3 regions of the Actinoplanes teichomyceticus ATCC 31121 genome follow, and region 3 is predicted to be linked to each of the others. Evidence: riboswitches for the same ligand, from Rfam matches in the RefSeq annotation. Region 3 holds a riboswitch; each other region holds the start of a gene.

Region 1 (7,597 bases), 1.6 Mb from region 3:
CCGGTGCGATACCCGATGTCCGGAAATCGAAAACCTGCCGGGGAATCAGGCGCTCACCAGGGTGTCGTGCCTGGTGTCCACAGTGTCGGACAGCAGTTGGTACACGTTGTACGCCTGTTTGATCACCGGGTGCGCGACGTTGCGTACCGGCACCCCGCCCGGCGTCCGGCCGCGCTCCGAACCGTGGTGCGCGTGCCCGTGCAGGGCCAGCGCGGTCGGCGCCGCGTCGATCGCGTGCCCGAGCTGGTAGCAGCCGAGGAAGGCGTAGATCTCCAGCGGCTCGCCGGCCAGCGTCTCCGGGACCGGCGCGTAGTGGGTCAGCGCGACCAGGGCGTCGCACTCCACCGACAGCAGCGCGTCGCGCAGCACGGTGGCGTACCGCTCCGTGGTGCCGACGAAGTCCTTCATCTCGCGCTCGCCGAAGTTGCTGGCGCAGGCGCCGGCGAAGCCGCCGCCGAAGCCCTTGGTGCCGGCCACCCCGAGGCGATGTCCGTTCAGTTCCAGGACGGTCGCCTCGCCCTCCAGCACGGTGATCCCGGCGTCGGTGAGCACCTTGGTGACCTCGTCCTGCTGATCGCTCTGATGATCGTGGTTGCCGAGCACCGTCACCACCGGGACGGCCAGGCCGCCGAACTCGGTGGCGAAGCACTCGGCCTCGGACACCGTGCCGTGCCGGGTCAGGTCACCGGCGATCAGCAGCACGTCCGCCCGGTCGGGGAGTTCCTCGAGGGCCGGACGGTACCGGCCCACCACGTCCTTGTCCACGTGGACGTCGCCCACGGCGGCGATCCGAATCATGAAATCTCCTCCACCTCGTCCGGCGCCTGGATCCGGGTGATGCCGATGTCGCAGGCGATCTCCAGATCCGGGTAGTGTGCGTGGATCTGCCGGCAGATCTCGTCCCGGCGCTGCGCGCTCTCCACCTCGCCGGTGAGGACCAGCACGCTCTCCCGGCGCTGCACGTTCACGCCCTGCTCGGCGATCCGGTCATCCTCGGCCAGCAGCCGTTGGATCTCAGCCTCCAGATCGATCTGTTTGGTCATTTCTGGCCCCTACCCTCCTCAGACGGAAACGGCACGACGTCGAGTCGGTCCAGCAGGACGAGGAAGGCTTCGGCGTACGGGGACTTCGCGGTCTCCCGCCACACCCGGTCCCAGTCGATCTGCTCCCGCAGCGAACGGGCCACCGGCAGTCCCTGCGCGAAGTCGCAGTGGTGCTGGCTGTAACTGAGCAGCTTGTGGATCATGAGCTGGGTGGCCGACAGCACGGGCATGTAGATGGCCTCGACCGAGATCCGTTCGGTGTCGGCGAGCGTCTCGTCGGTGACCGGCGTCTCGACCGGGCGGTAGATCAGATCCACCATCCGGCCCTCCTCGAACACCTTGACCAGCCAGTCCTCCGGCGGCTCCTCCGTCTCGAAACCCACCGCGGCCAGCTCGTGCAGAGCCTTGTCCTTGTCCTGCTCGCGGATCAGAAAGTCCACGTCGTGATCGCTGGAGTGACCGCCGTGGGCGTACACGGCGAAACTCCCGCCCAGCGCGAAGGGGATATCCGCGGTCTTCAGGGTCGCGGCGACACGCTTCAACGTGCCGGCCAACCCCTCGTCGACGCGGTGCGGCATGGTGACCTCCTGTTCCGTGTCCGGTTCGTGACGACTACCCCGGGTGGCCCTCCCTGAACCCCTGGCGATCATTGTGTTCCGATTCGCCCGCTGGCGACGGGGAACGCAGCGTGCGGCCCCCGGCTACCGTCAGTTGGTATGTCCGTCACCGCTTTTCCCGCCCGCCTGGCCGGCGCCCGCACCATCGCCCTGGTCGGCATCGACGGCTCCGGCAAGACCACCCAGGCCCGGCTGCTCGCCGCGGACCTGGCCGCGGCCGGCCTCCCGGCGGTGTACCGGCAGAACGCCGGCGGGCGCGCCTGGTTCGGCCGGCTGGCCGTCCGGTTCGGCCGCCACGACGCCGAGGACCTGTTCGGCCGGCGCGGCACGCTGCTGATCGAGTCACTGCTGCGCTGGCTGGCGATCGCCCGGACGCTGCTGCGCCGCGCCTGCCGCCGGGAGATCGCCGTGATGGACCGCTACGCCGCCTGTCAGTACGCCAGCCTCCGGGCGCGCGGCGCCGGCCCCGCCGCGGAGCGCCGCGCCCGGCTGGCCTACCGGTTGTTCCCCCGTCCCGACGTGACGTTCCTGCTCGCCGTCGACCCGGCGACGGCCCGGGACCGGATCGACCGCCGGGGCACCGACCACGAGTCGCTGGCGTACCTGACAGCGGCCGATCGGGCCTACCGGTCCCTGCCGGAGTTCCGGGACTTCGTGGTGATCGACGGGAACGGCTCACCCGAGGAGGTGAACGCGGCTCTGCTGGCCTGGCTCCGCCGGCCGGACTCCCTGCGCGGCGATCCGCCCGGTGACCGGTGCGAGGGGTCCCGGTCTGCCGCCCGCACACCCCGCGAGTGGGAGGCCGGGACGTCTCGCACCGGCGGCGAATCGCGGTTCCACCCGTGACGGGGCGCATCGGCGAACTCCGGGTGGGGGCTGTGGACGGTGCCGGCGGTGAGGGCTTCAGGACTGGCCGTAGACGGGGATGTGGGCGGCGGTGGTGGGGCAGGACTCGTCGGAGGCCAGGAAGAGGATGGTGGCGGCGATCTCGGCCGGGCTGACCCAGCGGCGGTGGTCGGCGTCCGGCATCGCCCTGCGGTTCGCCGGGGTGTCGATCACGCCGGGCAGCACCGTGTTGCACCGCACGTGCTGCTTGCGGTACTCGGCCGCGACCGTGTCGGCGAACGCCAGCACCGCGGCCTTCGCGGCGACGTAACCGGCGGCGCCCGGGAACGGCGCCACCGCGGCCCGGGACGAGACACAGACCACCGCCCCGCCACCGGCCGCGACCAGATGCGGCAGGGCCGCCGCGGTGGTCAGGTAGGTGGGCCGCAGGTTGGCGGTGAACATCGCCTCGAAGTCCTCGACCGGGGTGTCGGCGATCAGCCCGCCTCCGGTGTACCCGCCCACCAGGTTGACCACCGCCTTCAGCGGGGCCCGCGGCTCGGCGGCGGCGGTCGCGGCGGCGGCGGCCGCGCCGGCCGGGTCGAGCAGGTCGGCGGGCACGGCGACGGCGCCGGCCGGCACCCGGTCCACGGAAGCGGGCCGGGCCGGGGCCACCACGCGCCACCCGGCGCTCAGGAACGCCGTGACGGTGGCGGCGCCCAGCCCGCCGGTGCCGCCGGTCACGAGAGCAGTCTTGGTCATGGAAGCATCCGAGCAGCTGGCCACACGGTCGTGGGTGTGCTTTTGCTCACTTCCCCGGATGCCCGAGGCCGGCGCGGGGAACGTCACCGCTTCGGGGAGCGTCACCCGTGCGGGCGAGTGATCTGTGGCGCGGCGTGGCGCATTGTGGCCGATGGTCCCGTTCGGCAGGGGCGGCCCGGGTGGTCGAGAACTTTTGATGGCCACGTTTGATTCAGGCCTGGCGTCGACTGGTCGATGCTGCACGTGAACCCCACGGGCGGAAAACCCGTAGAACCAGGGTGACGAGCGTCGCGGCGCCCAGGTGATGCCCGTCGCTGTGGACGATGAGAGGCCGATGGTGTCATGTGGCGCGCGAGGGGTATCCGTCTATCCGCAAGGCGGTCGCCGGAGGGTGGGACTCAGCTACCGCGCACTGGGCTCTCAGGTAAGACCCAGGCATTCGTGACACTTTCGATCGGCCGGCCGGAATCAGCGCAGGCAGCCATTTGTTGTGTAGATGTCAGCAACCGCAATGCACGAGCTGCGGACGTTACGGGAGAGGGCTGATGGACGCAGGTAATGCCCGTAACAGGGTTAGTGACGGCAATGAGGGGACCGTGGGCAACGTGGAGAAGAACACCGTGATGCGTACCGACCAGGTTGCCGAGGAGCGCGACCTCGTCGGAGTCTACCTGCACGAAATCTCCCGGACGCCGCTGTTGGACGCCGCGCGGGAGGTCGAGCTCTCCAAGGCGATCGAGGCGGGACTCTACGCCGAGCACCTTCTGGAGCAGGGTGAGGAGCGTCGCGGCGTCAGCCGGGAGGAACTGGAGCGCCTGGTCACCGAGGGCCAGCGGGCCAAGGACCTGTTCATCCGGGCGAACCTCCGACTGGTCGTCTCGATCGCCCGCCGCTACGTGCGTTCCGGTATGCCGATGCTGGACCTGATCCAGGAGGGCAACACCGGCCTGGTGCGCGCGGTCGAGAAGTTCGACTACGAGCGCGGCTACAAGTTCTCCACCTACGCCACCTGGTGGGTGCGCCAGGCGATCAGCCGGGCCATCGCCCAGCAGGAGCGCACCGTTCGTCTCCCCGTGCACCTGGTCGAGGACGTCAACCGGATGCGCAACGTGACCCGCCAGCTCGTCCGTGAGCTCGGCGGCGACCCGGAGCCGGAGCAGGTCGCGGCGGCTCTGGGAGTGACCGTGGAGCGGGTCAACGAGCTGACCCGCTGGGCGCAGGACACCGTGTCGCTGGACACCCCGGTCGGCGACGACGGCGACACCAACCTCGGTGACCTGGTCGCCGACAGCGACGCGCCGTCGCCCGAGGAGATCGTGCTGAGCGCGCTGGAGCGCCAGCGCATCGAGGGTCTGCTCAACCACCTGGACGACCGCTCCGCCGGCATCATGCGCGCGCGGTACGGCCTGGAGGACGGCCGGGAGCACTCGCTGACCGAGGTGGCCTCGCGCTTCTCGCTCAGCCGGGAGCGGATCCGCCAGCTGGAGATCCAGGCGCTCGGCCGGCTGCGTGAGCTGGCCCGGGCCGAGGGCCTGCAGGCCGCCTGAGCCACCGACACACGAACCTCAGTCACCCGATACGACACGAGGGCCGGCACCCCGCCAGGGGTGCCGGCCCTCGTCATGCCCGTGGTGTCAGGACACCCGGCCGAAACCGGGGCTGTCCGGGGTCATGATGTTCATCGTCCGGTGCAACACGTCCCGGCCGGCCGAGGGGGCGTCGATGATCATGCCGTCCCCGACGTAGATCGCCACGTGCCCGCCGTTGCGGTAGAACACCAGGTCACCCGGCTGCAGCTGGCTCTTGTCGCTGAACATCCGCACGGCGCCCTTCTGCGCGGCCGCGTTGTGCGGCAGCGACCTGCCCGCCGCCGCCCAGGCCGCCATGGTCAGACCCGAGCAGTCGTACGAGTTCGGGCCGGCGTCGCCGAAGCCGTACGGCTTGCCCACCTGGTTGAACGCGAAGGTGACCGCCTTGCCGGCCGAGCCCGCGACCTTCGGGATCTTGCCGGTGTAGGAGCCGGTGTCCTCGGTGGCGCTGCCGTAGAGGTCCTCGCGCATGTCGTACAGCTTCTGCAGATCCTTCTTGATCTTGGACTTCTGCGCGGCCAGTTCCTGGATCTGCAGGTTCTGCTTCTTCTCGGTGTTCTTGAGAGCCGCCTGCCTCTGCGCGAAGGTCTCGGTGGTCTCGGTGTAGGTGTCGATGTCCTGCCGGTTGGCGAGCGTGATCTGCTCGAGGTAGCTCATCCGCTGCAGGAGACCGCTCTGGTCGCCGCTGAGCAGCACGGTCATCGGCCCGACCCGGCCGGTGATGTACTGCGACGTGGCGATCGTCTGCATCTTGGCGCTGGCCTTGGTCAGCGCCTCCTGGGCCGGCTTCAGCGAGGCGCTGAGCTTGACCGCTTCGGCCTTGGTCTTCTTCAGGTCGAGCCGCGTCTTGTTGTACGTCTCGGTGACGTCCTCGAGTTTCTCCGAAGCCTGGTCGATTCGCTTCTTCAGTTCGCTCTCGGACGGGGCCGCGTGTGCGGCGACAGCTCCCGTCGTGGTGATCGCCAGCGCGGTCAGCGCGACCACCAGCGCCCGGAGCCTGGTACGGGGGTGTGGCACTGGTCAGGGGCCTTTCTTCCGCTTTTGGCCGCCTACCGGGTTAGCTGACGGGTTCGGGCTCGGAAGAAGGCCCTACCGCTGCGACGCGGATTCACCCCGGGAGATGGTTCCCCGGTTCGCGGGCGGCGACGGGGGTCGACGCCCGTGATTCGGCGGCGTTGGCCGGCGCCATCGGAGGGTTTGTGGCTGCGGACCGAACCAACCGCATCAACTTATCGGGGCAGAAAACAAAATCAAGACCTTGCCGAGTGATTTCTGCCAATGGCCGGTCTTGCGAGGTTAATCCTGATAACCGGCTGTTATTCGGCCCGCGCTGAGCGTTATTTCACGTCCCGGCGGACTAATCGTTGAGCGCCGGCTCGAGCGGGGCGCCATTCGGCACCCAGTGCCGGGTCACCCGGCGCTCGGCCCAGAACGAGAAGAACGGGATGGTGCCGGCCAGCATCACCACGATCATCCGGCCGAACGGCCAGCGCGCCCGGCGGGACAGGTCGAACGTGAAGAGCAGATAGACCATGTAGAGGAAGCCGTGCAGCGGACCGATCATCGCGACCAGCGTGGCGTTGTCGCCGAGGTACTTCAACGGCATGCCGATCAGGACGAGGACGACGAGGAGCACGCCGACGATCCAGGCGATGGTCCGGTAACGGGTGAGGGCGCCCTGCACGGTAGATCTCCTTCTGTTCTTGCGCGCCGCTGGTTGCGGCTTCTCGGCGACACGGCCCGGACGGCCGGCGGCTCACTTGCTGACGGTGCGGCCCGGGTAGTCGCCCGGCCGGGCGCCGGGGTGCTCGGCCAGCCACGCCAGGTAGTCGTTGTAGGCGTCCAGCTCCGGGTCCGGCTCGGCGGGGCGGTCCGGCCGTACGGCCACCCGGATCGGGCGGCCCAGGGTGACCGGCGCGCCGGGATCGCGCGGCGGGGCCGGCTGGTCCACGGCGGGCTCCGGCTCGGTGGCGGGCGCGGACCTGCGGCGGTGCAGCTGGATCTCCCGGAACCAGATGAACACCACGAAGCCGGCGAAAACCGGCCACTCGAACATGTAACCCCAACTGAGCGAGTTGCCGCCGGTCGCCCGGCTGTACTGCCACCAGCCGAGCCCGAGGCAGGCCGCGGTCAGCACCAGCGCGAGGACGTGCCGGGCGATCCACGCCGGAGTCCACAGCCCTTTCATGACCACGAGCGTACCGGCGGGTTTGGTGGTCGCCCGCTCGGGCAAGCCAGCAGACGACGATTCGTGACAGCAGCGGAGGCGAAGGATGACGAACGCGCAGAGAGTGGACGGCGCGGTGGCGGACTTCGGCACCGGCATCGACCCCGCGGGACTGGCCGACGACGACCTCTTCCGCGAACTCGGCAGCCTCTACCGGACCCGGTTGCAGACCCTGCGGCACGGCCCCGATGCCGCGCTGGAGAACCACTTCCGGCGTACCGCCGAGCTGGAGACCGAGTACATGGCGCGCTATCCGGGGCGCGAGGTGGACCCCGAGCGCCTCACCCAGGAATTCTGAGAAGGGATCCTCCAGCTGATGACCAATCTGCAAGCCCGGGCCGCCGAGATGGCCCGGGCTTACGCGCCGCACGAGCACCGGCCACTGGACGGGTACGTGGTGGCCATGGGCGCTTTCGGCGCGCTGGCCACCGCGCTCGCGGCGGCCGCCAAGATCACCGGCCGGCCGGCGCCGCACCGCCCGGCGCTGGCCGACGTGGCGCTGGTCTCCATCGCCACCCACAAGCTGAGCCGGCT
Region 2 (7,597 bases), 2.3 Mb from region 3:
GACAGACCCGCCCCCCGAACGAGCCCGCGCCCGGCACGGCGCGGGCTCGCTCGGTGTTCCGGGTGCGCCCGGACGGTGAGCGGCCGGCGCTTCCGCCGATGCCAAACCGGACGCTCCAGCGGCGCCGACCAGCGGTTCCGCAGCGCCGACCAGCGGTTCCGCAGCGCCGACCAGCGGTTCCGCAGCGCCGACCAGCGGTTCCGCAGCGCCGACCGGCGGTTCCGCAGCGCCGGCCGGCGGTTCTCCGGTGACGGCGCAGCGGCTCCCCGGTGACGGCGCAGCGGCTCCCCGGTGACGGGGCAGCGGTTCCGCGGCCCCGGCCGGCGGTTCCCCGGTGACGGGGCGGCGGCTCCCCGGCGCCGGCCCGGCGGTTCCGCGGGGACGAGCAGGCGGGTCAGCTCCGGCGGGTGGCGGCCAGCACCGCCGTCCGGGGGCTGGCCAGCACCGGCCGGCCGGGCAGCAGCGCGGCGGCCGGCGCCATGCTCGGCTGGGCCAGCACGATCACCTCGGCGTCGACGTCGCGCAGCCGCGCGGCGATCGCCTCGTGGTAGCGCTCCAGCTCGCCGGCCTCGAAGAGCGGCCACGCCGACAGGCACGGCACCGGGATCAGGTCGGCACCGGGGTCCTCGTCGCGCAGCAGCGCGGTGGTCGGCTCCAGGGTGGACGCGACCGCGTACGCCACCGCGATCCGCCCACCCGCCGCGACCGCGGCCCGCGCCATCGGCCGGTCGCCGCGCAGCACACCGGCGCGCTCCGCCTCCGCCCCGATCGTCGAGCACGTGCAGACCACCACGTCGCACCCGGCCAGCTCGCCGAGCCGGTCCCGGACCCGCTGCTCCACCGGCCGACCCGCGCGCGCGTCGGCCAGCAGCGACGGATCGACCACATGGCGAATTCGCCAGCCCGGCGCCAGCTCCGCCACCAGCGCACCGAACGTGGCCACGTGCACGTCGGCGGTGTGCAGGAACCCGATCGTCTTCACTCGACCACCGTAGTGGCCGCGGGCGCTCCGCGGCCCACCCGCGCCGCCCCGGCCTCGACGGGGGTGCACCCCTGCCGGGCCAGGTCGAGCACGGGCAGGTCCGCGGGCCGGCGGCGCCGCGCTCGGTCAGGCCGGGGCGGCCGGCCGGAACGCCATCACCGGCGCCCGGTCCACGTCGGCCACCCGCCGCACCTCACTGCTCAGGTGCGCCGGCCGTACCGCCGGGAGGCGACATTTCGCAGGCGGTCGCGGCGGGCGCCGGGCAGGCCGTCCACGTACTCCCAGGTGTCCAGGCTGGTCGCGCCGTGCGGTCCGGCCTGCGGGATCGGCGGTTCCCCGGTCAGCCGGTAACCGCACCGCCGGGCCACCGCCGTGCTCGCGGTGTTGCCCGGGTCGATCCGCAGCAGCAGCCGGCTCAGTCGCAGCGGTCCGCAGGCGTAGTCGGTGAGGAGCGCGAGCGCGGCGGCGGCCAGGCCGCGCCGGCGGTACGGCGCACCGATCAGATAGCCCAGCTCGGCCTCGCGCCGGGCCGGGTTGACCCCGAAGAGCAGCACCTCGCCCAGTGGCTCGCGGCCCTCCGTGGTGATCGCGAGCTGGATCCGCCGGCCGGTCAGCCGCCCCTGCCGCGCCCGTTCCAGGTAGGCCAGCCCGGCCGCGAGGTCGAACGGCGACGGCATCGGCGTCCAGCGGGCGATGTCCGGCTCGTCCAGGAGGGCGACCAGCTCCTCCAGGTCGTCCGGGGTCCATTCGCGCAGTACGACGCCGTTGCCGGCCAACCTCAACGGGTGCGGCAGCGGGCTGGCGGTCATCCTTCAGATCCTGCCCAGGGGGACCCGGGTGCGGCTAGTGGCGATCGCCAGGTCTCGGTGATGATTCCCGACCGTCGTACGGTCGGATCACCGATCGCGGCGCGGCGCGGACTCCGGGCGGTGTGCCGGTCACGGCAGGATCCGGTTCATGTCGACTCCTCACGGTATGCTCACGGCCCACCCGATGCCACCGGCCGTCCCTGCCGGACGGTCGTCGGCCCGGGAACCGGACGGCGCGGTCAGAGCCTGCGGGCGGTGATCTCGACGCCGGCCGCGCGCAGCCGGCGCACCAGGGCGTCGCCGATGCCGGTGGCCGGGGTGAGGACGCCGCCCTCGGCCGGTGGCAGGGCGTCCCGGTCGAGGGCCAGGGCCAGCGCGGACTCGCCGAGCATCACGGCCGTCGCGGCGTACCCGGGGTCGCCCTTGGCCCGGACCCGCGCGGTGTACCGGGCTCCGGTGGTCGTGGTGGTGAAGATGTCCATGGTGAAGTGGCCGCTCCGCCGGACCTTCTCGCTCGGCCCGGTGCCCGGGGCGGGCAGGATCCGGTCCAGCAGGAACCGGGTGGGCGGCACGGCGAGCCCGGCGATCAGGGCGCCCAGCGCCACCTTGGTGCCGGCCGCGATGACCGGGGAGAGCGGCGAGGCGCCGACGCTCATCGCCTCCCGGTAGCGGAACTCCCGGCCGTACGCCCATCCGCGCAGCGCGTTGCTGCGCCGCACCACCCGGGTGTTGTACGACGCCATCACGAACGGCGCGAGCCGCCCGCGCAGCCGCGGGTCCACCTCGGAGCCGGCGATGGTGTCCAGGTCGCTCTGCCGGCCGAGTGGGGGCTCGGCCGCACGGTCCGGGCTCAACGAGTACGGCCCGGCGGCCACCCGGCGCAGTCCCGGGTCCCGCTTCATCTCGTCGACCTGGTTGCGCACCGAGTCGATGGTGCCGCCGCTCACCCCGCCGCGCATGCTGGTCACCACCAGCGTGGTGTCGGTGAGCCGACCGGCCCCGTCCTGCTCGATCAGCTGATGCAGGACGTGCACGCCGATGTCGGACGGAATGGAGTCGAAGCCGCAGGAGTGCACGATCCGCGCGCCGGTGCGGCGGGCCAGCTCGTGGTTGTCGTCGATGCTGGCGCGGGCGAACAGCACCTCGCCGGTGAGGTCGGCGTAGTCGGTGCCGGCTGCGGCGCAGGCGTGCGCGAGGGCGCGGCCGTATTTCGCGTACGGCCCGACGGTGGTGACGACGACACGTGTCCGTCCGGCCAGGGCGGCCACCGCGTCCGGGTCGGTGGCGTCGGCGACCAGGGCCGGCCAGTCGACGTTCAGCCGGGACCGGACAGCTTCCAGTTTCTCCGGTGAGCGGCCGGCCAGGGCGATGCGGGTGCCGGCCGGCGCGTGTCCGGCCAGGTATTCGGCCACCAGCGCGCCGACGAAGCCGGTGGCGCCGTAGACGACCACCTCGAACTCACGTGAACGATCGCTCATGCTCGCCGATTGTGCACCTCGGACCGTGGCGGCGCGAGAGGTGGCGGCCCCGAGCCCCGGTCGGCGCCCGGACACGGAAGCCTGATCCCCCAACGGGCGGACCTCGCTTACCCACTGCGGACGCCGCTATGCCGACGGCCGGAATTTTCCCTCCAACGGCCGACCGCGGCGGCGGTAGGCGCGCCCAGCATCCAAGGAGTCCCGCTGTTATTCACACAAAGGAAGATCAAAGCGGCTAATTTGTGAGAACAACGTCACCGGCCCCGCTTCCGGACCTGGTCAGTTCCGCGCAGTGGTGGCTACCGTCAGCAGTCCGCAATCGCGGGCACCGTGGCCGGAACGCCGAGTCCTGCCTGCTGGTCACGGTCAACAACACACAGGCATGGAGCGGGGGACCCACACGTTCCTCGGCGCGCCCACCGGGCGCGCCTCGGGGTGAAGCCGCACCTGGTGCGGCCGGGCTCCTCGGCCCGAACCCGACAGCTCACCTCGCAGGCGTGGAGGGAAAACTTCATGCTTCACCTGAACAAGCGGGTTCGTCGTGTCCTGTCCCGGCGAGCCCGGTCCCCGCGCGCCCTTTTCCGGAGCGCGCAGGCGCGACCCACGCAGCCCCAGCCGGCGCGGCACCGGCTGCAGCGCGCCGTCGGTCTCACGGTCGCCGGTCTGGCCGGCGCCGTCGGGCTGCTGGCGGTGGAGGCCGCACCGGCCGCCGCCGCCCCGAACGTGAACTGGGATGCCGTCGCCAAGTGCGAGTCCGGCGGGAACTGGCGGATCAACACCGGGAACGGCTATTACGGCGGTCTGCAGTTCAGCCGCAGCACCTGGCGTGCGCACGGCGGCGGCAAGTACGGATCCACCGCCAACCTCGCCTCCAAGCAGGAGCAGATCCGCATCGCCGAACGGGTGCTGCGCAGCCAGGGGATCGGCGCCTGGCCCACCTGCGGCCGGCGCGGTCTCACCAAGGCACGCAGGACCAGCTCGGTGAGCCCTTACCGCCTCGCCTCCTACACCACCCCGCTGAAGGGGACACGCACCTACGTCGTTAAGCGCGGCGACACGCTCTCCGGCATCGCCGCCCGCTATCACATCAAGGGTGGGTGGCGGGCTCTGTACCGCGCCAACGCCAGCCGCCTGAGCAACCCGAACCATCTCCGGGTGGGTCAGCGCCTGGCCCTGTAGGACAGCGGCACAGCGGCTTCCCGGGGTCCGCACGCGGGACCCCGGGAAACGACCCGGCTGACCAGCGCCTGCGAACCCGGCGAGCGCGACACCGTGCTCGGCATCAGCTCGCCGGCCGAAGGAACTCCGGCTGGTCGAGCACCCGCAGCCAGGTCCCGTCGGGCTGGCGGCGGACCACCTGCGCCCGCGCTCCGGCGCCGTCCTTCGGCGGGGTCGAGGTGAGCGCCAGATCACCGCTGATCAGCGTGGGCAGCGGTGGCTCCGGCTCGAACCGGGGCATGCTCGGCAGCAACCGCGCCCAGAGGCTCTGGATCGCGGCGCGGCCGACGGTCTGCCGGCCGGGTGGGAACGCCATCACGGCATCCTCCTCATACAGCGCCGCGAGGCCCTCGGCGTCCTTCGCGTTGGCGCGCTCGACGAAGAGTCTGGTCAGGTCTTCGGGGCGGTAGGCCTTCTCGCGCTCGCTCATGACTCCACCATCGCGTGCCGCACCGCACAAGTCCAACGCATAGTTTTTATGCGAACTACAATCGCCGCTCATGGATCTGCGGCAACTCGAATACTTCGTCGCGGTCGCCGAGACCGGCAGCTTCACGCGCGCCGCGGAACGGGTGCACATCACCCAGTCCGGGGTGAGCGCGCAGATCAAGGCGTTGGAGCACGAGCTCGGCGCGGAGCTCTTCACCCGGGGTGGCCGGATCGCGCGGCTGACCGAGGCGGGCTCCGCCGCGCTGCGCCACGCCCGGGCCGCGCTCGACTCGACCCTCGACCTGCGGGACGCGATCGACGAGGTCAAGGGCCTGGTCCGGGGGCGGCTGACGATCGGGATGGTGACCGGCTGCGAGGTCGCGCCGCTGTTCGACGCGCTCGCCGCCTTCCACCGCGATCACCCCGGCATCGAGCTGGAGCTGACCGAGGCGAACTCGGACCGGCTGATCGCCGGGGTGCGCACCGGGAGCCTCGACATCGCCCTGGCCGGGCTGGCCGGTGAGCCGCCGGAGCACCTCGCGTCGCGGGTCATCGTCAGCGAGCCGCTGGTGGCGATGGCCGTGCCGGGCAGCGAGCCGGCGGAGCGTGGGAGCGTCACGGTCACCGGGCTCCGGTCGTACCCCGTCATCTGCCTGCCGGTCGGCACCGGCATCCGGGACGTGCTCGACCGCGCGGTCGCCGCGACGACCGGGCTGCGACCGGAGGTCGCGCTGGTCGCGACGTCGCCGGACACCGTCGCCGGGCTCGCCCGGCGCGGCCTGGGGGTCGCCGTGCTGAGCGCCTCGATGGCGGCCGGCCATCCCGACCTGGTCGCCGTCCCGATCACCGGGATCCCGGTCCCGGCGACGCTCGCGCTGGTCTGGCCGGAGCGGACCAGCCCGGCGCTGGCCGCCTTCCTGGAACACTGCCACTCAGCCTTCGGCTGACGACGTCGCGCTCCGGTACGACGGGAGCCCCCGCCGTGGCACGGCGGGGGCTCCCGGGGGCTACTGCCCGACTGCTACTTGGTGATCTTCTGGGTGTGGACCTTGACGGCGGAGTTGTTGCCCGCCCGGTCCGTCGCCAGGTAACCGATCCGCAGGGCGCCCTTCTTGACCCCGGAGACCTTCAGGCTCCAGCGGCCACCGGCCACCTTGGCGGTCACCTGCTCCGCCCGGCTCAGCGCCGAGGACTTGGACGGCGCCTTCGTCCACTTGCCGTGGCTGTAGTAGTACCACTTGCCGGACCGCTGCTCGATCAGCTTGACCCGCACGCTCCGCACGCCCAGGCCGGTGTCGCTCACCGAGCCGGACAGCGTCGACCAGGACGACGCCTTGGTCGGGTGGCGCGGCACCGTCAGGGACACCTTGGGCGCGTGGACGTCCTTGACCACGTTGACCGTGCCGGCCGTCACCGTGGTGCCCACCCCGGCCGCGTTCACCGGAGTCACCTTGACCGGGTATCGGCCGGCCTTGGCGTAGGTGTGCGAGACCGCGATGTTCGCCGAGGCGGAGCCGGTGGCGCCGTCCCCCCAGGCGATCTTGACGGAGGTGCCGTTCACGCTGCTGACCCGCAGGGTCACCGACTGGGTCGCCCAGATCGCGCTGCGGTCCAGGGTGTACCGGCCGGTCTGCGCCGAGACCGTGACAGTGCCGGCGGCGACGGTCCTCGCGTTGCCCGCCCGGTCGGTGATCGTCACGGTGATCGCGGCGCGGCCGGCCTTGGTGAACGTGTGGGTCGCCGTCGTAGCGCCGGCCGCCAGCTCCACGGCCGGGCTGCCGTCGCCCCAGTTGACGACCTGCTTGATGTCCTTGGCGTCGGTGGTGACGTCGTCGGACAGGCTGGTCCGGGTCAGCGTGACCGCCTGGCCCGGCCAGATCGCCGTGGCGTTCAGCCGGTAGGCGCCCTCCGGGGCGGTGCTGTCGGCGACGGCCGCGGTGCTGCGGAACACCGGGTCCGCGGTGACCGTCTTGTACTTGGCGAAGTAGTTCACCAGCATCGTCAGGTCGTTGTCGCCGGTGGTGGTCCTGCTGCTGTTGTTCGCGCCCAGGGCGGCGAAGTTGTCGCCCCCCGAGGCCAGGAACGAGTTCATCGTCACCCGGTACGACGCGGCCGGGTCGATGGTGACCCCGTTCAGCTTCATCGACGATGCGATGATCCGCGAGCCCTGCGGCTGCGCGGCGTCGTACGAGTAGGTGAAGCCCCGGGACGAGCCCAGGTGCAGCACCGGGCGGGACGCGCCGGCCGGCTGCCACTGCTGCTCCAGCGCCTGCTTGATCTGGGCGCCGGTGAGGGTCTTGGTGACCACGTCGTTGGCGAACGGCTGCACCGCGAACGCCTGCGAGTAGGTGACCGTGCCGTCGGCGCCGTACGCCAGGTCGGCCCGCAGACCGCCCGGGTTCATGAACGCGATCTGCGCCCCACCGCGACCGGCGTCACTGGTCTGGTCGAGCTGCACGTCGGCGATGAAGTTGCCCATCACCGACTCGGCGCCCCGGTCCTCCGCGCCGTTGCCGTACGCCCGCTTGATCTCCGCGGTGATCTTGCCGAGCTCGCGCTTGCCCAGCTCGGTCGCGGTCGCCTTGGCGGTGGTCACGATGCCGGCGACGGCGGTGTTCTCCGGGTAGCCCTTGACCTCGAGCAGCTCGGCGCTGGCGTCGGTCACCGACTTGGTGGCCGGG
Region 3 (7,597 bases):
GCCCGCACCGCCGCGGTGAGGCTGTCGATCAAGGCGTCGCTCATGAGACGCGATTATGCCCGCGCCCCGGCCCGGCGTTGCCGCGGCAGGCTCGACAAGCGCCCGACCGGCGCCGTACCGACGGCGATGGGCGGCCGGCGGGGCGCCCGACCGGCATCCTCCGCGTGGGCGGCCGGCGGGAGCCGCGAGGAGCCGACCGGCACGGGGCTCGGCTGCGAAGCCTGCGGACGGGGGCTGCCGGGTCGTACCGGAGGAAAGGCCGCCCCCGGCGAACCGGAAGCGGCCCTCGATCCGGACCGGCGGTCTAGCCCGGCCGGCGGTAGCCGGCGATCGGACCGCGGTCGATCGTCGCCATCCGCACGTGGTCGCCGGTGTGCGGCGCGTGCACCACCATGCCGCCACCGATGTAGATGGCCACATGATGCACGTCGGAGTAGTAGAAGACCAGGTCACCCGGCCTCAACTCGCTCCGGCTCACCGGCGTGGTGGAACCCCACTGATCCTTCGTGTAGTGCTCGAGGTGCACTCCGACGGCCGCCCACGCCTCCTTCGTCAGCCCCGAGCAGTCGTAGCTGTTCGGACCCTCGGAACCGAAGACGTACGGCTTACCGATCAGGTCACACGCCCGCTGAGCGGCCCGGCCACCCTTGTCGTTGGTGTAGTCCACCGGGCACGGACCCGTGCGGTACGGCCCGTCGCTCTCGCCCGCCGCGCCGTACGCCCTGATCCGCAACTTCTGGAGGGACTTGATCTCCTTCTCGATCGCCGCCTTCTTCTGCTTCAGGTCGGCGTCCCGGGCGGAGATCTCGGATGCCAGCGCATCCACCTTCTGCTTGTCGGCGGCGTACTTGTCGCGCAGTTTCACGACGCCGCTGATCGATTCCTGGCGGTTGGTGGCCAGCTGCTCGAGAAGCGAGAGCTTCTCGGTCAGACCGGTCGGCGAGCCGCTCAGGATCGCGCCGAGGGCGCTCGGCGGGCCCTGCATGTAGGCGTCGGCCGCCAGGCCACGCACCTGCGACATCGCCGCGTCGACCTGCTTCTGCAGTGGGGCGAGCGTCCTGTTCAGCTGCCGCTGCTGCTTCTGCAGCTTGGTCAGCTTCCCGTGCACGTCGTTGTAGTCCTCGATGACGGGCTCGAGCTCGTTCCACCGCTTGTCGATCTGGTCCTCGACGCTGGACGGCGAAGGTGTGGCGTGGGCAACGACAGGTCCGGTGAGAACGAGCCCGGCAGCGGCGACCGCGCACAGCACACTGCGCAGCACGCCACGCGCGCCTATCCGTTTCACGTAGGTGCGTTGTCCTTTCTTCCCACTCGGCCGCCGACCGGGTTAGCTGACGGGTTCGGGCGGGAAGCGCGCCCGGCCACTGGGTGGCTGCACCCCGGGTACCTGGGTCCCCGGCTCGCCTCGCGGCGATTAGGCGGTGGTTCGTCAGATCGGCCGGGTGGACGATGGGGGGCTGCCGAACCGGAGACCACCGTACTCGGATCATGCGGGCAGATGAAGGCCAGCCGGGCAGGGATACCCCATGCACACCCATCCGCACTCAGAGTGAGCGAAACGGCCACGCGTCCAGCGCCTGACCGAGCCACGGAACGACCAGGATCACCGTGGGTAGCACCAGGAGACCGGCGGCGGCGATGCCGGCGAGGACCGCCAGACCGGTCGACGTGGACGCCGGACCGGCCAGCCGGTCGAGCCTGCGCCGGCGGGATTCACCCGCCGGGTCGGCGGGCGCCTCCTCCGCCAGGGGGACGGCGTCGGACAGGCGGGCCAGCGCGGCACGCAGCGGGGCCGGGCCGGTGCGGCGGCGGGCGGCGTCGTCGGAGACCATCTCCAGAAGCAGGTGTACGGCATCCAGCGGCGCCCGGCTGCGCAGCGGGCGCGGCACCGCCTGGTAGAACGCCGTGAACGACTCCATCACCAGCTCGTGCCGGTGCCGCAGGTGTGCCTGCTCGTGGGCGAGCACCGCGTCGACCTGCGCCCGGTCGAGGACGCGCAGCACCGCGTCGCTGAGCACCACCCGCGGCTGCCGCCCGGGCACGCAGTACGCCAGCGGCAGCGCGCCGTCGAGCACCCGCACCTCGGCGCCGCCCAGCTCGCGGTGCCGCTCCACCCGGTCCAGCAGGTCGACCAGCATCCGGTGCCGGGCCCGCCGGGCGCGGGCCCGGGCGCTGACCCGGATCAGCGAGATCAGCAGCCGGATCACGATGGTGGCGGCCACCGCCAGGGACAGGACCAGCGCCGCGACGGTCCACGGATGGTCCGCGCCGGCCGCCCGGGTCAGCTCCTCCGGGGCGGCCAGGACCACCCCGAGCGCGCAGAGCACCGAGGTCAGCGTGATCGCCTGCCAGAGCAGGACGGCGGCCACCGGCGCGCGGTCCGGCCAGCGCGCGCCCGCCAGGACGCCCGGGACGACCAGCGAGAGGGTCAGCCCGAGAGCGCCGAGCAGGAGCGCGGTCACGGCTCCTTCTGGGTGGCTTCCATGGCGGCCCGCAGCGCGTCGGGCGGCAGCTGGCCGAGGAAGTAGGCGAGCGCGGCGTCGCGGTCCGGTGTGGCGCTGAGCGCGTCGAGCATCAGGCCGGCGGTCATCTCCTCGCGCGTCTGCGCCGGGGCGTACCGGTACGCCCGGTCGGCCCGCTGCTGGACGACGAGCTGCTTCTTGGCGAGGCGGTCGAGGACGGTCATCACGGTCGTGTACGCCAGCTCCCGGTCACGGCTGAGCCGCTCGTGCACCTGCCGCACGGTCAGCGGCTCACGAGCATCCCACAGCTGTGTCATGACCTCGCGTTCGAGATCGCCTAGTGCCATGTGACCCATCCTACTAGGGCCGGTCGTACTACGCCTCGTAGTATCTACTACGAAGAGTCGTAGAGGGGGACACCCGATGGACGTGCTCGACCTGACCCGCCTGCAGTTCGCGGTCGTGACGATCTACCACTACCTGTTCGTCCCGCTGTCGATCTGCCTGTCGGCGACCGCGGCCGGGCTGCACCTGACCTGGCTGCGCACCGGCGACGACCGGTTCCGCGACCTCACCCGGTTCGTCGGGAAACTGCTGATCGTGACGTTCGCGGTCGGCGTGGTCACCGGCCTGGTGCAGGAGTTCCAGTTCGGGCTCGGCTGGAGCGCGTTCGCCAAGTTCTACGGCGACGTGTTCGGCCCGACGCTGGCCATCGAGGGGATGCTCGCGTTCTTCCTGGAGGCGACGTTCCTCGCGCTGTGGTATTTCGGGTGGGGCCGGCTGCCCCGGCGGCTGCACGCCGCGACCATCGTGATCGTCGCGGCCGGGACACTGCTGTCGGCGTACATCATCCTGGCGGCGAACTCGTTCATGCAGAACCCGGTGGCGTACGCGCTCGACCCGGTCACCGGGCGCGCCCATCTGACCAGCTTCGTCGAGTTGCTCACCAACGAGGTGGTGCTGGCCGCGTTCCCGCACACCATGGCCGGGGCCGCGATGGCCGGCGGCGGGCTGCTGCTGGCGATCGGCGTCCGGCGGCTGGCGGCCGACCCCGCCTTCCGTACGCTGTCCCGCCTCGGCGCGTGGCTGATGCTGGCCGGCGGGGCGCTGACCGCGATCACCGGCGACCACCTCGGCAAGGTGATGACCGCGGTGCAGCCGATGAAGATGGCCGCCGCCGAGGCCCTCTACGAGACCACCACCGGCGCGCCGTTCTCGGTCTTCGCGCTCGGCACGCTGGGCCACGAGAAGCCGTTCCTGACCGTGGAGATCCCCCGCCTGCTCTCCTTCCTCGGCACCGGCTCGTTCAGCGGGACCGTGCAGGGCATCGACGACCTGCAGGCGCAGTACGTGGCGCAGTACGGTCCGGGCAGCTACGTACCGATGATCCCGGTGGCGTTCTGGACGTTCCGGCTGATGATCGGCGCCGGGGTGGCCGGCATGGCGCTCGCGGCGTACTACCTCTGGGCCTCCTCCACCAGGAAGTGGCGGCTCCCGCTGCTGCCCGCGGCCCTGCAGGCCGGCGCCGGCGTCCCCGGCTGGGCGAGGCGGATCCTGCTGCTGGCGCCGCTGCTGCCGGCCGCCGCGAACACGTTCGGGTGGGTGTTCACCGAGACCGCGCGACAGCCGTGGCTGGCGTTCGGGATCTCGACCGTGGCCGACGGGGTGTCCCCCGGGCTCACCAGCGTCGAGGTGGTCGCGTCGCTGGCCGGGTTCACGCTCGTCTACGGGCTGCTGGCGGTCGCCTGGTACCGGCTCGTCGTCCATCTCTGCGGCAAGCCGCTCGCCGAGGTCCCGGAGAAGTCGCCCGCGGCGGACCCCGCCCCGGCCTACTAGGAGCTGCCTTCCATGATCACGTTCTGGTTCGCGATCCTCGTCCTCGCCTGGGTGCTGTACTTCGTCCTGGAGGGCTTCGACTTCGGCGTCGGCGTGCTCGCCCCGTTCCTCGGCCGCGACGACCACGAGCGCGCGGCGGCCATCCGGACGATCGGCCCGTTCTGGGACGGCAACGAGGTGTGGCTGGTCGCCGCGATCGGCGTCACCTTCGCCGCCTTCCCCGACTGGTACGCCGTCCTGCTGGCCGGGACGTACCTGCCGATGGTCGGCATCCTGCTGCTGCTCGCGGTGCGCGGGGTGGCCCTGGAGTTCCGCGGCAAACACGACTCGCCGGCCTGGCGGCGGCGCTGCGACCGGCTGCTGGCCGGGTCATCGGCCGGGGTGGTGCTGCTCTGGGGCGCGCTGCTCGGCGTCTTCGTCCACGGCCTGGCCCTCGGCCCGGACGGCACGGTCACCGGCAACGGCCTCGGCCGCAGCCTGTCCCCGCTGCTCACCCCGGCCGCCGGTCTCGGCGCGCTGGCCGCGCTGTTCGGCGCGGTGATGCTCGGCGCCACCTTCCTGGCCCTGCGCACCACCGGACCGGTCCGCCGCCGCGCGGTGGCGCTGGGCCGGCACGGCGGGAACCTCGGCACGGTCGGCCTGCTGCTCGCCGGCATCGCCACCGGCTCCCGGCTCGCCCTGGTCGCGGCGGTGCTCAGCGTCATCGCCGGGATGCTGGCCCGGCAGGGCCGCGAGGGCGGGGCGTTCACGGCGGTCGCGCTCGGCGTGGCCGGGGCGGTGGTCGCGGTGTTCACCGCGCACGGGTCGGTGGTGCTGCGCAGCACACTGGACCCGATGTGGTCGCTGACCCGCGAGTCGGCGGCGGCCGGGCCGGCCGCGCTGCGGCTGATCACCGTCGCCGGCGTGATCGTGCTGCCCGGGGTGCTGGCCTACCAGACCTGGTCGTACTGGGTGTTCCGGCGCCGGATCGCCAGCGAACGGGTGCCGTCGTGACGCCGCCGGGGCCCGGGCGGGCGGCACCGCCGGACCCCGACCCGGCCAGGTTCGGCTTGGTCCGGTCCGGCGGGCCGGGGTCTGGCGCCTGCGCGGCCGGAACCGCCGGAGGTGGCGCGGTGCGGACCGGCCCGGCGCGTGGGAGGTTGCCGGAAGACGCACGGTCCGGGGCCGTTCCCGGTACCGACTCCGCCCCGGGCGATCACCACAACGCGGCCGAAACCACCCGCTCGGACACTGGGGCGGTGAAGCAGGAGGAGGCGCCCGGCCGGCGCGTCGCCCGGGGCCCGATCGATCCGCGGCTGCTGCGGCACGCCCGCACCGGGCGGGCCGGGGTGGCGCTGCTGGCCGCGATCGGAATCGGACAGGCGGCGGCCACGATCGCCGTCGCCGTCGCGCTGTGCCGGATCGTCGCGCCATCGCTGTCCCGATCGTGGCTGTACGGCGGATCACGCACCGCGGCGATCCTCCTGCTCGGCGGGGCGTTCGCGGCGCGCGGGCTGCTGTCCTGGGCCGAGCAGGTGGTCGCCCGGCGGACCGCCGCCCGGGTCACCGACGAGCTGCGCCGGTCACTGCTGGCCGCGGTGGTGCGGCGCGGACCGGCATGGGTGGCGTCGTACGGCGCGGGCCGGCTCACCACGGTCCTCGGCACCGGGCTGGACTCGCTGCGCCCGTGGTTCTCCGGCTACCTGCCGTCCCTGGCCCTGGGCGTGCTGCTGCCCCCCGCGGTGATCGCCGTGCTGGCCCTGGTGGACCCGGCCTCCGCCGTGATCGCGGTGCTCACGCTTCCGCTGGTGCCGCTGCTCGGCGCGCTCGTGGGCTGGGCCACGCAGGCCCGGGCCCGGCAGCGCTGGGCGGCCGACGCGCGCCTGGCGGGGCACTTCCTCGACGTCGTACAGGGACTGGCCACCCTCCGGATGTACGGCCGCGCCGAACGCCAGATCGGCGTCATCGCCGACCTGACCGACCGGCATCGCCGCGCCACCATGCGGGTGCTGCGCGTCGCGTTCCTCTCCTCGACCGCGCTCGACCTGGTCGGCACGCTGTCGGTCGGCCTGATCGCGGTGCAGGCCGGACTGCGCGTCGCCGGTGGCTCGATGTCCCTGGCACCGGCGCTGCTCGCGATCCTGCTCGCCCCGGAGGCGTACCGGCCGCTGCGCGAGATGGCCGCCCGCTACCACGCCGCCACCGACGCCACCGCGGTCATCGCCGACGTCGACGAGATCCTCGCCGCTCCGGGCCCCGCCGTCCCGCACCGCGGCGACCCGCACCACGCCGATCCGTCCTCAGCTGGTGCTCACGCTCGCATCAACGCACCCGAAACCGCGCCCGGCGCCAGCCCGACCACCCCAGCTGGCACTCGCCGTCGCATCAACGCACGCGAAACCACCGCCGGCGCAGCGACCCCAGCCGGCGCTGGCGGGGGTATCAGGCCGCCGGAAACCACCGTCATCACCGGCCCAACGACCCCGGCTGGCGTTGACGGGGCTATCACGCTGCGGGATACCGCGATGAGCACCAGCTCGGGTGCCTGCGCACCCTATGGGGCTGGTCGGAACAGCGAGGCTGGGAGCGTGGTCCGGCTCGGCGGGATCTCAAGGGCCGCGTCGCCCGCCGAGGCAGCGGACACGACTGAGCGGGGCGGGGACCCGGCACCACTCAGCGAAGGCGCAGTACCACTCGACGGGGGCACGGTAGCGCTCGAACGAGAACCGGCAGCGCACGGCGGGGGCACGGCAGCGGCCGGACCAGGACCGGCAGGGCACAGCGGGGGCACGGCAGCGCTCGAAGGACAACCGGCAGCGGCCGGCGGTGGTGAAGAGGTGGCCGGGTTCGGCGGGGATGCGGAGTGGACCGCGGTGGCCGAGACGGTTCGGTGGGGGGTGCTCGCGGCCGGGGTGCGGGCCACCTACCCCGGCGCGGGTGGTGAGGCGCTGTGGCTGCCGGAGCTCTCGGTGCGGGCCGGGGAGATGGTCGCGCTGCGGGGGCCGTCCGGGGCCGGCAAGAGCACGGCGCTGCGGGTGTTCGCCGGGCTGCACCCGGCCGAGGCCGGGGCGGTCGCGGTGGGGCGGGCGTTTCACCTGCCGCAGCGCCCGGCACTGCCGCACGCCCGTACGGTCGGTCAGGCGTTCCCGGCCGACGCCACCGCCGACGAGGTACGCGACGCGCTGCACCTGGTCGGCCTGGACGCCGAGATCACCCCGGAGACGCCGCTCGGCGAGCACGCCAACGGCATCTCGGCCGGTCAGCGCCAGCGCCTCGCCCTGGCCGCGCTGCTGCACCGGGCCGGGCGGGCGGGCGGGCCG

What was found. Region 3 has a riboswitch for cyclic di-AMP ahead of ACTEI_RS12590 (C40 family peptidase). Riboswitches for the same ligand answer to the same signal wherever they lie in the genome.
Region 1: it holds a riboswitch for cyclic di-AMP, as region 3 does, so the genes downstream of both, ACTEI_RS05575 (C40 family peptidase) here and ACTEI_RS12590 (C40 family peptidase) in region 3, are expected to answer to the same signal.
Region 2: it holds a riboswitch for cyclic di-AMP, as region 3 does, so the genes downstream of both, ACTEI_RS02475 (LysM peptidoglycan-binding domain-containing protein) here and ACTEI_RS12590 (C40 family peptidase) in region 3, are expected to answer to the same signal.

What each region holds. Positions count from the first base shown of each region.
Region 1 is NZ_CP023865.1:1,226,471-1,234,067, forward strand. Features, by position in the region: gene ACTEI_RS05545 (metallophosphoesterase family protein) at 46-798, opposite strand; gene ACTEI_RS05550 (hypothetical protein) at 795-1,043, opposite strand; gene ACTEI_RS05555 (nucleotidyltransferase) at 1,040-1,621, opposite strand; gene ACTEI_RS05560 (dTMP kinase) at 1,760-2,506, shown strand; gene ACTEI_RS05565 (SDR family NAD(P)-dependent oxidoreductase) at 2,564-3,247, opposite strand; gene ACTEI_RS05570 (sigma-70 family RNA polymerase sigma factor) at 3,793-4,794, shown strand; gene ACTEI_RS05575 (C40 family peptidase) at 4,882-5,853, opposite strand; cyclic di-AMP (ydaO/yuaA leader) riboswitch at 5,868-6,018, opposite strand; gene ACTEI_RS05580 (DUF3817 domain-containing protein) at 6,194-6,520, opposite strand; gene ACTEI_RS05585 (hypothetical protein) at 6,593-7,024, opposite strand; gene ACTEI_RS05590 (DUF6158 family protein) at 7,110-7,361, shown strand; gene ACTEI_RS05595 (DUF1360 domain-containing protein) at 7,380-7,597, shown strand, end outside.
Region 2 is NZ_CP023865.1:541,498-549,094, reverse strand. Features, by position in the region: gene ACTEI_RS02500 (DUF3040 domain-containing protein) at 1-2, shown strand, start outside; gene ACTEI_RS36685 (hypothetical protein) at 76-273, shown strand; gene ACTEI_RS02490 (hypothetical protein) at 395-982, opposite strand; gene ACTEI_RS02485 (GNAT family N-acetyltransferase) at 1,183-1,791, opposite strand; gene ACTEI_RS02480 (saccharopine dehydrogenase family protein) at 2,031-3,269, opposite strand; cyclic di-AMP (ydaO/yuaA leader) riboswitch at 3,601-3,781, shown strand; gene ACTEI_RS02475 (LysM peptidoglycan-binding domain-containing protein) at 3,783-4,448, shown strand; gene ACTEI_RS02470 (YybH family protein) at 4,552-4,917, opposite strand; gene ACTEI_RS02465 (LysR family transcriptional regulator) at 4,988-5,863, shown strand; gene ACTEI_RS02460 (ExeM/NucH family extracellular endonuclease) at 5,938-7,597, opposite strand, start outside.
Region 3 is NZ_CP023865.1:2,801,874-2,809,470, reverse strand. Features, by position in the region: gene ACTEI_RS12595 (tetratricopeptide repeat protein) at 1-44, opposite strand, end outside; gene ACTEI_RS12590 (C40 family peptidase) at 305-1,285, opposite strand; cyclic di-AMP (ydaO/yuaA leader) riboswitch at 1,302-1,431, opposite strand; gene ACTEI_RS12585 (M56 family metallopeptidase) at 1,545-2,462, opposite strand; gene ACTEI_RS12580 (BlaI/MecI/CopY family transcriptional regulator) at 2,459-2,809, opposite strand; gene ACTEI_RS12575 (cytochrome ubiquinol oxidase subunit I) at 2,886-4,298, shown strand; gene cydB (cytochrome d ubiquinol oxidase subunit II) at 4,311-5,291, shown strand; gene cydC (thiol reductant ABC exporter subunit CydC) at 5,537-7,597, shown strand, end outside.